DNA from 3 places in the Streptomyces sp. NPDC026062 genome. Region 2 is predicted to be linked to each of the others. Evidence: riboswitches for the same ligand, from Rfam matches in the RefSeq annotation. Region 2 holds a riboswitch; each other region holds the start of a gene.
The links. Region 2 has a riboswitch for cobalamin ahead of ACZ4LX_RS31130 (cobalamin biosynthesis protein). Riboswitches for the same ligand answer to the same signal wherever they lie in the genome.
Positions count from the first base shown of each region.

Region 1: another riboswitch for cobalamin. It lies ahead of ACZ4LX_RS25530 (ribonucleoside-diphosphate reductase subunit alpha); the one in region 2 lies ahead of ACZ4LX_RS31130 (cobalamin biosynthesis protein).
Region 3: another riboswitch for cobalamin. It lies ahead of ACZ4LX_RS09125 (ABC transporter substrate-binding protein); the one in region 2 lies ahead of ACZ4LX_RS31130 (cobalamin biosynthesis protein).

Region 1 covers NZ_JBVHOQ010000030.1:47,323-51,955, reverse strand. Annotated here, with positions in the region: gene ACZ4LX_RS25535 (ribonucleotide-diphosphate reductase subunit beta) at 1-868, opposite strand, end outside; gene ACZ4LX_RS25530 (ribonucleoside-diphosphate reductase subunit alpha) at 868-3,246, opposite strand; adenosylcobalamin-variant (AdoCbl-variant) riboswitch at 3,400-3,497, opposite strand; gene ACZ4LX_RS25525 (GNAT family N-acetyltransferase) at 3,565-4,077, opposite strand; gene mctP (monocarboxylate uptake permease MctP) at 4,230-4,633, opposite strand, start outside.
Region 2 covers NZ_JBVHOQ010000044.1:23,500-28,132, forward strand. Annotated here, with positions in the region: gene ACZ4LX_RS31115 (class II aldolase/adducin family protein) at 1-468, opposite strand, end outside; gene ACZ4LX_RS31120 (inorganic phosphate transporter) at 705-1,967, shown strand; gene ACZ4LX_RS31125 (hypothetical protein) at 2,012-2,257, shown strand; cobalamin riboswitch at 2,420-2,551, shown strand; gene ACZ4LX_RS31130 (cobalamin biosynthesis protein) at 2,686-3,729, shown strand; gene ACZ4LX_RS31135 (cobyric acid synthase) at 3,726-4,633, shown strand, end outside.
Region 3 covers NZ_JBVHOQ010000007.1:236,217-240,849, forward strand. Annotated here, with positions in the region: gene ACZ4LX_RS09120 (acyl-CoA dehydrogenase family protein) at 1-1,444, shown strand, start outside; cobalamin riboswitch at 1,839-2,025, shown strand; gene ACZ4LX_RS09125 (ABC transporter substrate-binding protein) at 2,089-3,129, shown strand; gene ACZ4LX_RS09130 (FecCD family ABC transporter permease) at 3,126-4,214, shown strand; gene ACZ4LX_RS09135 (ABC transporter ATP-binding protein) at 4,211-4,633, shown strand, end outside.

The sequences.
Region 1 (4,633 bases), on a different contig from region 2:
GCCGGGTGAGCCGCTGGTCGGCGACGCACTCCAGGTACTGGCGCATCGACTCGGTGTTCATACCGGGCAGGCCCTCGCCGCACAGGTCGCGGCCGAACTGCAGCTCCGCCTCGACGGCCTCCTTCAGCATGTCGGTGACCTGCTGCTGGAGGGCGTCGTCGAAGAGCTCCGGTTCCTCCTTGCGGACGGTGTCCACGACCTCGAACGCGAAGTTCATGTGCATCGTCTCGTCACGGAACACCCAGTTGGTGCCCGTGGCGAGGCCGTGCAGCAGACCGCGCGAGCGGAACCAGTAGACGTACGCGAACGCGCCGTAGAAGAACAGCCCCTCGATGCACGCCGCGAAGCAGATCAGGTTCAGCAGGAAGCGGCGGCGGTCGGCCTTCGTCTCCAGCCGGTCGATCTTCTCGACCGAGTCCATCCACTTGAAGCAGAACTGCGCCTTCTCGCGGATCGACGGGATCTCCTCGACCGCGTCGAACGCGGCCGCCCGGTCGTCCGGGTCGGGCAGATAGGTGTCGAGCAGCGTCAGATAGAACTGGACGTGCACGGCCTCCTCGAAGAGCTGCCGCGACAGGTACAGCCGCGCCTCGGGGGAGTTGATGTGCTTGTACAGCGTCAGCACGAGGTTGTTGGAGACGATCGAGTCGCCCGTCGCGAAGAACGCGACCAGCCGGCCGATCATGTGCTGCTCGCCCGGCGAGAGCTTGGCGAGGTCGGCGACGTCGGAGTGGAGATCGACCTCCTCCACCGTCCAGGTGTTCTTGATCGCGTCCCGGTAGCGCTCGTAGAAGTCCGGGTAGCGCATCGGCCGCAGGGTCAGTTCGAAGCCCGGGTCCAGCAGGTTCTTCTCAGGGGTGGAGCTCATTACTGGCATGCCTCGCAGGACTCGGGGTTTTCGAGGGAACAGGCGATCGCGTCCGCGTCGGGCGCGGGTGCCTGCTCCGGGATCGGGGCGGCGGACGCCGCACGGGCGATCCGGGTCGCCGGGCGGGAACGCAGGTAGTACGTCGTCTTGAGTCCCTGCTTCCAGGCGTACGCGTACATCGAGGAGAGCTTGCCGATGGTCGGCGTCTCCAGGAACAGGTTCAGCGACTGGCTCTGGTCGAGGAACGGCGTACGGGCCGCCGCCATGTCGATCAGGCCGCGCTGCGGGATCTCCCACGCCGTGCGGTACAGCGCCCGCACCTCCTCGGGGATCCAGGCGAAGCCCTGCACGGAGCCGCTGGCCTCGCGCAGCGCCTCCCGGGTGCGCGCGTCCCACACGCCGAGCTTCTTCAGCTCGTCCACCAGATACGCGTTGACCTGGAGGAACTCACCGCTGAGCGTCTCGCGCTTGAAGAGGTTGGAGACCTGCGGCTCGATGCACTCGTACACACCGGCGATCGAGGCGATCGTCGCCGTCGGCGCGATGGCCAGGAGCAGCGAGTTGCGCATCCCGGTCGTCGCGACCCGGGCCCGCAGCGCGTCCCAGCGCTCCGGCCAGTTCAGCTCGGTGTCGTAGTGGTCGGGGTGCAGCACGCCTCGGGCGGCACGCGTCTCGGACCACGCCGGCAGCGGGCCCGAGCGCTCCGCGAGGTCGCAGGACGCCTCGTACGCCGCGAGCATGATGCGCTCGGAGATCTTCGTGGACAGGGCGCGGGCCTCGGGGGAGTCGAACGGCAGCCGCAGCTGGAAGAAGACGTCCTGGAGACCCATGGCGCCCAGCCCCACCGGACGCCAGCGGGCGTTGGACCGGCCGGCCTGCTCGGTCGGGTAGAAGTTGATGTCGACGACCCGGTCGAGGAACGTCACGGCGGTACGGACGGTGGCGTCGAGGCGCTCCCAGTCCATCGTGCCGCCCCCGACGAACGCGCCGAGGTTGACCGAGCCGAGGTTGCAGACGGCCGTCTCGCCGTCGTCCGTGACTTCCAGGATCTCGGTGCACAGGTTCGAGGAGTGCACGACGCGGCCCGGCTCGGCGGTCTGGTTCGCGGTCCGGTTGGAGGCGTCCTTGAACGTCATCCAGCCCTGGCCGGTCTGGGCCAGCGTCCGCATCATCCGGCCGTACAGCTCACGGGCCGGCAGGGTCTTGCGGGCCAGGCCCCTGGCCTCGGCCGCACGGTAGACGGCGTCGAACTCGTCGCCCCACAGGTCGACCAGTTCGGGCACGTCGGCCGGGGAGAACAGCGACCAGGTGCCGTCCGCGTCGACGCGGCGCATGAACTCGTCCGGGATCCAGTGCGCCAGGTTGAGGTTGTGCGTACGCCGCTGGTCCTCGCCCGTGTTGTCGCGCAGCTCCAGGAACTCCTCGATGTCCGCGTGCCACGTCTCCAGGTAGACGGCGGCCGCGCCCTTGCGCCGGCCGCCCTGGTTGACCGCCGCGACGGAGGCGTCGAGCGTCTTCAGGAACGGCACGATGCCGTTGGAGTGCCCGTTGGTCCCCCGGATCAGCGAACCGCGCGCACGGACACGGGAGTACGAGAGACCGATGCCGCCCGCGTGCTTGGAGAGGCGCGCCACCTGGTGGTAGCGGTCGTAGATCGAGTCCAGTTCGTCCAGCGGCGAGTCCAGCAGGTAGCAGGAGGACATCTGCGGGTGACGGGTGCCGGAGTTGAAGAGGGTGGGGGAGGAGGGCAGGTAGTCCAGCCGGCTCATCAGCCCGTACAGCGCGGCGACCTCGTCCAGGGCGCGCGCGGAGGTGTCCTCGGCCAGTCCGGAGGCGACGCGGAGCATGAAGTGCTGCGGCGTCTCGATGACCTGGCGGGTGATCGGGTGGCGCAGCAGGTAGCGGCTGTGCAGGGTGCGCAGGCCGAAGTAGCCGAAGCGGTCGTCGGCGCCGTCGGTGAGCGACCGCTCCACCAGGGCGTCCAGCGCGGCGGCGTGGAGGGTCACGAACTCGGCGGTGCGGTCCGCGATCAGGCCCTCGCGGTGTCCGACGGCGACCGACGCGGAGAACGATGTCGCGCCCTGCCCGGCCGCCTCGTCCGCGATGGTGCGGGTGAGGAGACGGGCGGCGAGCCGGGAGTAGGCGGGGTCCTCGGAGATCAGACCCGCTGCGGCCTCGGTGGCCAGCGAGCGCAGCTCCGCCTCGTCCGACCGGGCGTTGCGGCCGCGCAGCGCGGCGGCGGCGACGCGCCCGGGGTCGGTGTCGGGCAGATCGGCGGTGAGGTCGGTCAGGGTCCGCAGCAGTACGGTTCCCGGTCCGTCGCTCGCGGTTCCCGTTGATGCGGCCGCTGAAACCGGATCGGCTGGCGCGATGGTCACGGTGGTGCTCTCCCTCGCTCGGCTCGGGGCCTTCGGGGAGCGGGGCAGCCGGGCGGGGCGGGGCCCGGGGCAGGGCGGCACTCCGTGCGGCGTCCACCGGCCCATCCACGAGGCCCGGACGTCTGGGCATCCGGATCGGTCGAGCCGGATGCGCTGTCGGCAGGAGCTCGGACTCCGGGTGCGCAAAAGCGCACCGAACACACCGTTGCGGGACAGTTCCGGATTCGCACCGGATTTCCCTGCGGCGACAGCGAGCATGAGCATACATGTGGGGGCTGCCGGATGAGGCAGCCCCCACATGTTGTGTCGTGCTTGCTCTCACACCGGAGGATGCAGCTCCAGGCGGTACGTCAGCAGCTTCAGGCCGGCGATCGGGTTCCAGTCCTTCTCGGGGGTCCGTACGAAGCCGAGGCGCCCGTAGATCCTATGGGCGCCGAGCATCGCCGGCTGCGTCGAGAGAACGATCCCCGTGACGCCCCTGGTGCTCCGCGCGCGGTCGATACAGGCCCGTACGAGCGCCTCGCCCGCCCCGGCGCTACGGGCCTCGCGGGAGACCGCCAGCATCCGGAACTCGGCCTCGTCCGCCGAGGCGATGTCGGCCCACGGGTTGCCGGGCGGGGCGTAGGTGACCCCGCCCAGGACGCGGCCCCGCGCGTCGGCGGCCACCAGCACCTCGGCCTCGGCGGCCCGGCGGGGTACGTCGCGCAGTCGCACGAGGTACGGGTCGTCGGCGCCGTAGTCCAGGAGCCCGTCGCCGAGGTAGGCCTCGGCGGTGATCTCTCCGAGGAGCGCGTGCTCGGCGGGCTCGACCGGCCGGATCGTCATGTCCATGGGCGGCAGTCTCCCGCATCCACGGGCCGGGGCCGCAAGGGGTTTTCGGCGGCACGCGCGAAGAGGCCGCCGCATCCCCCGGGGAGGGCGCGCGAAGGGCCGCCGTACCCCTCCGGCAGGGGAGTACGGCGGCCCGTTCGCGTACGCGGCGGTCAGTGGCCGCCGGGTGCACCGGCGGTGGCCGGCGGGAGCTCCGTCTTCACACCCGGGTCGCCCGCGTCCGCCGTGTAGTCGCCCGGAGCGGTCTCGTCTGCCCCGGCAGGCGCTTTCATGGCGTTCAGGACGAAGGTGAGGACGACGGTCACCACGAGGTTCAGCACGAAGGCCGTCAGACCGATGTAGCCGATCTCCCCGAGGCCCGGGATCTCCTTGGAGGAACCGCCGAAGTGCTCCTGGGTCGGGCTGGCGACTCCGTACGCGGCGGCCGTTCCGTAGACCATGCCGACGGCCCAGCCCCCGAGCAGTGCCCAGCGGTGGAACCACCGGGTGAACAGCCCGCCGACCAGGGCGGGCATGGTCTGGAGGATCCAGATTCCGCCGAGCAGCTGGAAGTTGA
Region 2 (4,633 bases):
CAGACAGCCGGTGCGGTCGCGCAGAGCGGCGAGCATGTTTCCGGCCAGTTCCTCGGTGCCGTACCGGGCATACGGAGCGACCCGGACGGGGCCGCCCAGCATCGCGGCGGCGTAGTGGACCGACGGCACCTCGGCGACCAGGGTGGAGACGGCCGTGGCGTGCACCGCGTGGGTGTGTACGACGGCCGCCGCGTCGGTGTTCCGGTACACCGCGAGATGGAGCGGGAGTTCGCTGGTGGGGACCAGCTCACCGAGGACCTGGTTCCCCTCCAGATCGACACCCACCAGGTCCCCGGGACGGAGCCGGTCGTACGGCACTCCGCTCGGGGTGACCAGTACGGTCGCGCCGACCCGTGCCGAGACGTTGCCCGAGGTGCCCACGACCAGCCCTTCGGTGGCCGTTCTGCGGGCGGCGGCAACGACCGCGTCCCAGGCCTGTTCGATCGAATCCCGCCACTCGCTGCTCATTCGAAGATCCTTTCCACGGATGAGCGGCCCGCTGCCGCCCCTCCCCCGAAGGCCCGCCCGGACTCCGGATCCCGGGCCCACACCGGCCTGTAGCGGAATCACGCCGTCGCACGGCGGACACATGGGACTGCGCCGCCCCGGTCGGGGTCACCGCAACGCCCTGCCCAGTTCATCTTCCGTTCACCCAGATTGCCTACGGTCCACGTGCCACTGACGTCGAACGATTGCCTGGGTAAATGGAACACATCACGCTGCTGCTCGCGATTGTGATCGTGACAGCTCTAGTGTTCGATTTCACGAACGGTTTCCACGACACCGCCAACGCGATGGCCACAACCATCTCGACCGGCGCACTCAAACCCAAGACCGCGGTGGCCATGTCCGCCGTTCTCAACCTCGTGGGCGCCTTCCTGTCGGTGGAGGTCGCCAAGACGATCTCCGGCGGGATCGTCAACGAAGACGGGCTCAGAACCGAGGTCATCTTCGCGGCGCTCGTCGGCGCCATCCTGTGGAACCTGCTGACCTGGCTGGTCGGCCTGCCGTCCAGCTCCTCCCACGCACTGTTCGGCGGCCTGATCGGCGCCGCGGTGATGTCCGCCGGCTGGTCGTCGGTCGACGGCGGCACCGTCGTCACCAAGGTGCTGCTCCCTGCGGTCGCCGCCCCGGTCGTCGCCGGTGTGGCAGCGCTGCTGGCCACCAAGCTGACGTACCGCATCGGCGGGAAGGTCACGGGCGGCGCCCAGGAGAAGGCCACCGCGAAGGGATACCGCGCCGGGCAGATCGCCTCCGCCGGGCTCGTATCGCTCGCCCACGGCACCAACGACGCCCAGAAGACCATGGGCATCATCACGCTCGCCCTGGTCACCGGTGGCGTCCTGGCCCCCGGCTCCAACCCGCCGGTCTGGGTCATCGTGTGCGCCGGTCTCGCCATCGCACTCGGCACCTACCTGGGCGGCTGGCGCATCATCCGCACCATGGGCAGTGGCCTGACCGAGCTGAAGCCGCCGCAGGGCTTCGCCGCCCAGACCAGTGCGGCCACGGTCATCCTGGCCTCCTCGCACCTCGGCTTCTCCCTCTCCACCACCCAGTCCTGTTCCGGTGCCGTCATGGGCGCGGGCCTCGGCCGCAAGGGCGGTGTGGTCCGCTGGTCGACCGCCACGCGGATGTTCGTCGCCTGGGGTCTGACGCTGCCGGCCGCCGGTCTGGTCGGTGCGGGCGCGGAGTTCCTCACCAAGCAGGGCACCTGGGGTGTGGTGGTCGTCGCGGCGCTGCTGGTCGCCGGCTCCGGTGCGATCTGGCTGCTGTCGCGGCGCAAGCCCGTCGGCCACGACGACGTCGCCCCGGCCGCCGCGGAAGCCGAGCCCGCAGGTGTCGTCACCACGGCCATCGCGGCCGTCAGCCCGCCGCCCACCGCGGCCGCTCAGCCCCACGACCTCACGGCCACCATCCCGGCCCCCGCCGGTCCGGTCTCCGACCCGGCCCGACCCGCCACGGTCTGAACGACCCACCACGGTCCCAGAGCCTCCGGTAAGGACAGATCACCATGAACATCGACTGGGCAGCCCTCGGCACCGTCTTCGGCGTCTCGCTCGTCGCCACCGTCGCCCTGGTGGGCCTCTTCACCCTCGGCATCGTCGGCCTCTCCAAGCAGCCGGAACCGGCCGCCCAGGGCGGCCCGGCAGGCGGGCCGGCGGGCACATCGCTCAGGCTGGCCCGCGCCGGCGGGTACGTCTGCTTCGGACTGTGCGCCGCCGCGGTGGCCTACGGCATCTATCTGATCGTCGCCTGACGTCACACCCGCCCCTCCCAGCTCACCCGCATCGGGCCGGACGCACTTCGTGCGCACCCGGCCCGATGTGCGTCTGCGCACACTGCACCTCCGCAGGTCAACGGCAAGTTGACGGACGTTCGCAGAGCGTGGTGGACTGCCGGAGCCATTACGGCGACAGCAGAGGAAGCCGGTGCGAATCCGGCGCGGTCCCGCCACTGTCACCGGGGAGCAGTCCCCCACCACGGGAAGTCACGGTCCACGCAAGCGGACTGGAAGGCCGGGGGAACTGCGGATCCGGAAGCCAGGAGACTCTCGTCGCCGTCACGTCGAACCAGGGCGCGGACCCTGAGTGAGGACATTTCGCCATGCCCGGCTGCCGTGCGTTCGCTCCTGTGCAACTCAGAACAGGCCCCAAGGTCCTTCGAGGCGCAACGGCCGGCTGACCCGTGCGTGCCGATCGCATCTTCGCGTACGGCGCCACGGCCGGTCTGATCGGCGATCTGCTGCTCGGTGACCCCCGCAGGGGGCACCCGGTCGCCGCCTTCGGGCGGGCCGCGGCAGGCGTCGAACGCCGTCTGTGGCGCGACCACCGCGGGTGGGGCGCCCTGCACACCCTGGTCTGCGCCGGAGGCGCCGCCGGGGGTGCCGCACTGGCCTCCCGCGCCCTGCGCCGCCACCCCGCCGGGTCCGTCGCCCTCACCGCAGCCGCCACCTGGTCCGTCGTCGGCGGCACGTCGCTGGGCCGCGAGGCACGGTCCATCGGCGATGCCCTGACCGCCGGGGACATCGAACTGGCCCGTGAGCGGCTGCCGCATCTGTGCGGCCGCGACCCGCAGTCCCTGGACGGGCCGCAGATCGCCCGCGCCGTCGTGGAGTCCGTCGCCGAGAACACCTCGGACGCCGTCGTCGGCGCCCTCGTCTGGGGTGCGCTGGGCGGGGTCCCCGGACTCGTCGGATTCCGCGCCGCCAACACGCTCGACGCGATGGTGGGCCACAAGTCCCCCCGCTACCTGCGCTACGGCTGGGCCTCGGCCCGCCTCGACGACCTCGCTGGCTGGCCGGGCGCCCGGCTGACGGCCCTGCTCGCCGTGGCCGCCGGGGGGCGGCCACGGGAAGCGGTGCGCGCCTGGCGGGCCGACGCGGCCAAGCACCCGAGCCCCAACGCGGGTCCGGTGGAGGCCTCGTTCGCGGGCGCGCTCGGCGTACGCCTCGGCGGAACGCTCGCCTACGGCGGCCGGGTCGAGCACCGCCCGGTACTCAACGGGGAGACGGGCCGCGCGGTGGAGCCCGGGGACATCGAACGGGCCGTACGGCTGTCGCGCCGGGTGAGCGCCCTGGCCCTCGGCGTGAGCGTGGCCGCCCGTCTGGGTGCGGGGCTCGCGGCACGAAGGATCGCGGGGACCCGCACCGCAGGCACTCGGCTCCCGGGGTCCCGGCCCTCCGGAGCGCCACTCCCACAACCCCGACTCCCCGAACGGAGACCGACATGAGCGGCGGGCTGCTGGTCGCCGGGACCACCTCGGACGCGGGCAAGAGCGTCGTCACGGCCGGCATCTGCCGCTGGCTGGTACGCCGGGGCGTGAAGGTGGCGCCGTTCAAGGCGCAGAACATGTCACTCAACTCCTTCGTCACCCGCGAGGGCGCCGAGATCGGCCGTGCCCAGGCCATGCAGGCCCAGGCCGCCCGGGTGGAGCCGACCGCACTGATGAACCCGGTGCTGCTCAAGCCCGGCAGCGACCGCTCCAGCCAGGTCGTCCTGATGGGGCGTCCGGTCGGCGAGATGAGCGCGCGCGGCTACCACGGCGGCCGGCAGGAATCGCTTCTGTCCACCGTCGTGGACTGCCTGGAGCAGCTTCGGGGCACGTATGACGCGGTGATCTGCGAAGGGGCGGGCAGTCCGGCCGAGATCAATCTGCGGCGCACGGACATCGTGAACATGGGCATCGCACGGGCGGCACGCTTCCCGGTGGTGGTGGTCGGCGACATCGACCGGGGCGGGGTCTTCGCCTCGTTCTTCGGTACGACGGCGCTGCTCTCGGCCGAGGACCAGTCGCTGATCGCCGGCTACCTGGTCAACAAGTTCCGTGGCGACGTCTCGCTGCTGGAGCCCGGTCTGGACATGCTGCGCGATCTGACGGGCCGGCCGTCCTACGGGGTGCTGCCGTTCGCCCACGGTCTCGGCATCGACGAGGAGGACGGGCTGCGGGTCTCGCTGCGCGGCGCCGTACGGGAGTCGGTCGTCGCGCCGCCGCACGGTGAGGACATCCTGCGCGTCGCCGTGTGCGCCGTGCCGCTGATGTCCAACTTCACCGACGTGGACGCGCTGGCCGCCGAACCGGGCGTCGTGGTGCGGTTCGTGGACCGGGCCGAAGAACTGCACGACGCCGACCTCGT
Region 3 (4,633 bases), on a different contig from region 2:
GGTCGCCGTCGAGACGACCGCCACCTATGACCCGGACCGGGACGGGTTCGTTGTGCACACCCCGCACTCCGGCGCCCAGAAGTTCATGCCCAACACCAGTCCGGCCGGCGGCCCCAAGTCGGGACTCGTCGCCGCCCGGCTGATCGTCGACGGCGTGGACCAGGGGGTCTTCCTGCTCCTTGTGCCGCTCACCGACGCCTCCCGGACCCTGCCCGGGGTGAGGGTGCGCCTGCTGCCCGCGCGGATGGGCAGTCCGGTGGACCACTGCCTGACCTCCTTCGACCAGGTCTTCGTGGACCGCGGCGCGCTGCTCGGCGGCGCGCAGGGGCGGGTCGGCGACGACGGGGTGTTCCGCAGCGACACCACAGGACACCGGCGCCGCTTCCTCACCTCGATCGCACGGGTCACCACCGGCCGGATCTGTATGAGCGCGAGCGCGGTGGGCTCGGCACGGGTCACGCTGGCCATCGCCGTCCGCTACGGAGGCCACCGCTTCGTCTCCGGAAGCCGCTCGGCGCCTCCGGTGCCGGTGATCGCCCACCGCAGCCACCACGGTCCGCTCGCCGAGGCCATGGCCACCGTCTACGCGATGAGCCTGCTGCACCGACGTGCTCTGGACCGCTGGGAACAGGTGGCGACGCGGCCGCCCGCGGAGCGGGAGGCCGCCGAGCGGCTGGTCGACATCGCCAAGGGGTGGATCACCTGGCAGGCCCGGTCGGTGATGGTCGAGTGCCGGGAACGGTGCGGCGCCCAGGGACTGCTGGAGAACAACGGGATGGCCGAACTCGTCACCGGGATCGAGGGCGCCATCACCGCCGAGGGCGACAACCTGGCCATCCACACGCGGGCTGCCGCCGGACTGCTCTTCGACGCGGCACGCGCGACGCGGGAGGAACCGGCCGCAGGCCCGCCGGACGGTGACCTCACCGATCTGCGCTTCCTTCGCCGGCTCCTGGCGCAGGCGGAACACATCTGGTTCGACAGGGCGGCCGCACGGCTGGCCCGGGTGCCGCAAGGCGGCCCGCTGGAACGCTGGAACGCGGCCTCGGGGCCCGCCCTGCGGGGGACCGAGGCCCATGCGGTCCGGCAGGCGGCCGACGCGTACGAGACCGCGATCGCGGAGCTGCCCGCGGGAGCGGCCCGCGAGCGGCTGGGTGAACTGGCCCGGCTGTTCGCGCTGCGCCGGGTCGCGCGCGACAGCGGAGATCTGCTCGCCGCCGGCCATCTGACCGCCGGCCAGGTCGACGGGCTCACCGATGCCATCGAGCAGCTCGTCGCGGCCGTGAGCGGTCATCTGCCCGAGCTGGCCGATTCCTTCGCGCTGCCCGGGGAACTGCTCGCCGACTGGCCCATCGCGGGAGCCGGCTACATGGACGCGTACGACGACCCGGGCGCTTCCTGGAACACCACGGGAACCCAGGAACCCGCCGGGAGGACGCGATGACGGGCACACCGAGGCAGTCGGCCGCCGTGCTGCCGCGCCGGGCGGCGGACGCGGTCCGGTGTCTGGGCGTCCGGGGAGTCCTGCTGGCCTTCTGGGGTACCGCGGCTGTGCTCTCACGGTGGTGTGAGGGAGCACACGGCCAGGTTGGCGAATCGGTTCGCCGCAAGGCGTAGCCGGAGAAACGCTGCCTGGCCGGTCCCGCGCCGGGGCGGTGCGTACGGCACCGCCCCGGCGCCCCACGGGCCGGACCCCCGCGACCGGTCACAGGCGTGCGTACGGCACCGCCCCGGTCCGTACGGGCTGGACCCGCACGGCCGGTCACAGGCGTGCGTACGGCACACCTCCGGCTTCCCTGGCCGGACCCACACTGCAGCTGAGCTGCGCAGAGGGTCGTGGTAGCGTGCCCGGAGCCAGTCGAACTCCACCTAGGAGTCAGGGAATCCGGTGTGAATCCGGAACTGACGCGCAGCGGTGAGGGGGACGGGCGGGGCCACGGCCACTGGGAGACCCACGGTTTCCCGGGAAGGCGTCCCGTCCGCGTGAACCCGAGTCCGAAGACCTGCTGGCACCCACGGCCCGGTACCGGGCCGCGGAACTCCGTACACAGGGCCCCGCGCATGGGCCCAGAGACGCCGAGGTACTCCGTGCCGCCCACAGCCGGCCCCGCCCGCTCCTTCGCCCTGCTCACCGCCGCGCTGATCCTGCTGTCCGCCTGCGGCGGCGGCTCGGGCGGCTCCGCAGCCAAGTCCGGGGGAGCCGACGGCTATCCGGTGGTCCTGACGAACTGCGGACGGACCGTCACCGTGGACGCGCCCCCCGAGCGCGCCGTGCCGGTCGACCAGGGATCGACCGAGATCCTGCTCTCGCTCGGCCTCGCCGACCGGCTGGCGGCCACGGCCACCTGGACCGACCCCGTACTGAAGGGGCTGGAGAAGGCCAACGCCGGTGTCCCGAGGCTCTCCGACAACCGCCCCTCGTCGGAGAAGGTCCTGGACCAGGAACCCGACTTCGTCAGCGCCTCCTTCGAGTCGACGCTCGCCAAGGGCGGAGTCGCCCCCCGCGAGCAGTTCGAGGAACTCGGTGTCCCCACCTATGTCTCGCCCGCCGACTGCACCGCCAAGGACAACAGCAAGGACGGCGACGGTGTCCGCACCGGCGCCCTGACCATGGACAGCGTCTACGGCGAAGTGCGCGACCTGGCCAAGGTGTTCGGCGTACCGGAGCGCGGCGAGGAACTGGTGGCCGGGCTGCGCGCCCGGGTTCGTGAGGCGACGAGAGACATCGACGCCTCCGATGCCTCACTGATGTACTGGTTCGCCAACTCCGAGGCTCCGTACCTGGCCGGCTGCTGCGGGGCGCCCGGCATCATCACCCGGGAGCTCGGTGCGAAGAACGCCTTCGACGACACCCACGAGGAGTGGCCCCAGATCAACTGGGAGACCGTCGCCGACCGCAACCCGGACGTACTGGTGATCGGCGACCTGACCCGCAAGTCGCAGACCGCCGAGAGCGCGGCGAAGAAGATCGCCTTCCTGGAGTCCAACCCCGCCACGAAGAACATGGACGCCGTCCGCGACAAGCACTACGTGCTGCTCAGCGGCCAAGCCATGAACCCCACCATCCGGACCGTCGAGGGCGTGGAGCGCGTCGCCGCCGGGCTGCGCGCCTTCGGGCTCGCGGGGTGACGGACACCGAACAGGCCGCGGCGCCGCCCGCGTACGCGGGCACGCACCCCCGGCCCGGCCGACGGGGCTTGCGGGGCCTGCGCGGCGGACTCCTGTGGGCCGGCGGGATCCTGCTGCTGCTCCTGTCCGTCGCCCTCGCCGTCACCATCGGCCCGGCCCGGATCTCCGTGGCCGACGTCTGGTCCACGGTCGCCTCCCACCTCGGTGCCGGTGAGTCGCGGCTCAGCCCGATCCGTGACGGCATCATCTGGAACCTGCGCATGCCGCGCACCCTGCTCGCCGCCGTCTGCGGCGCGGGACTCGCGGTCTGCGGCACCGTCATGCAGTCGCTGCTGCGCAATCCGCTCGCCGACCCGTTCGTCCTCGGGGTCTCCTCGGGAGCCTCGACCGGCGCCGTCGTGGTCGTCGTCCTCGGCGTCGGCGGGGGAGCGGTCTCCCTGTCGGCCGGGGCGTTCATCGGGGCCTTGTGCTCCTTCGCCCTGGTCATGCTGCTCAGTCACACCCTGGGCGGCAGCACCGACCGCGTCGTCCTGTCCGGGGTCGCGGCCATGCAGCTCTTCTCCGCGCTCACCTCCTTCGTCGTGATGACCGCGGCCGACGCCGAACAGACCAGGGGGGTGCTGTTCTGGCTGCTGGGCTCGCTCGGCGGCGTCGGATGGAGCGATGTGTGGATCTGCTCCGCCGTGCTCGCCGTGACGCTGCTGGTCTGCCTCGGCCACGCCCGGACGCTCGACGCCTTCGCCTTCGGTCAGGACGCGGCGGCCACCCTCGGTGTCCACGTCGGCCGTACCCGGATCGTTCTGCTGTGCACGACCGCGCTGCTGACCGCCGCACTCGTGAGCTCGGCCGGCGCCATCGGGTTCGTCGGCCTCGTGCTGCCGCACGCGGCCCGTGCGCTGACCGGTTCGGGGCACCGCAGGCTGCTGCCGGTCACCGCGCTCGCCGGGGCCGTCTTCCTGGTCTGGGTCGACACCCTCGCCCGGACCGTCCTCGACCCGCAGGAGGTTCCGGTGGGAGTCGTCACCGCCCTGATCGGGGTGCCCGCCTTCGTGCTGGTCCTGTACCGCACCCGGAGGGCCCCGTGACCGCGGCCACCAGCGGCGGTCTGCGGGCCGACCGGGTCAGCAGGGAGGCGGGCGGCCGGCTCATTCTGGACGGTGTCTCGCTGGCCCCGCCGCCCGGTGCCACCATCGGGCTGATCGGCCCGAACGGCTCCGGCAAGTCCACCCTGCTGCGCATCCTGGCCGGAGTCCTGGCTCCGGACGCGGGCGTGGTCACCCTCGACGACGACCCGCTGGCCGCTGTCGGCCGCCGCACCGTGGCCAGACGGGTCGCCGTGGTCGACCAGCACGCCGTCACGCAGGTCGAGCTGAGCGTCGTGGACGTCGTACGCCTGGGCCGTATCCCGCACCGGCGCGCCTGGTCGGCGCCGACGGCGGCGGACGAGACGGCTGTGCGGGAAGCCCTGGAGCGGACCGGTCTCGCCGACCGCCGCGAGCAGTCC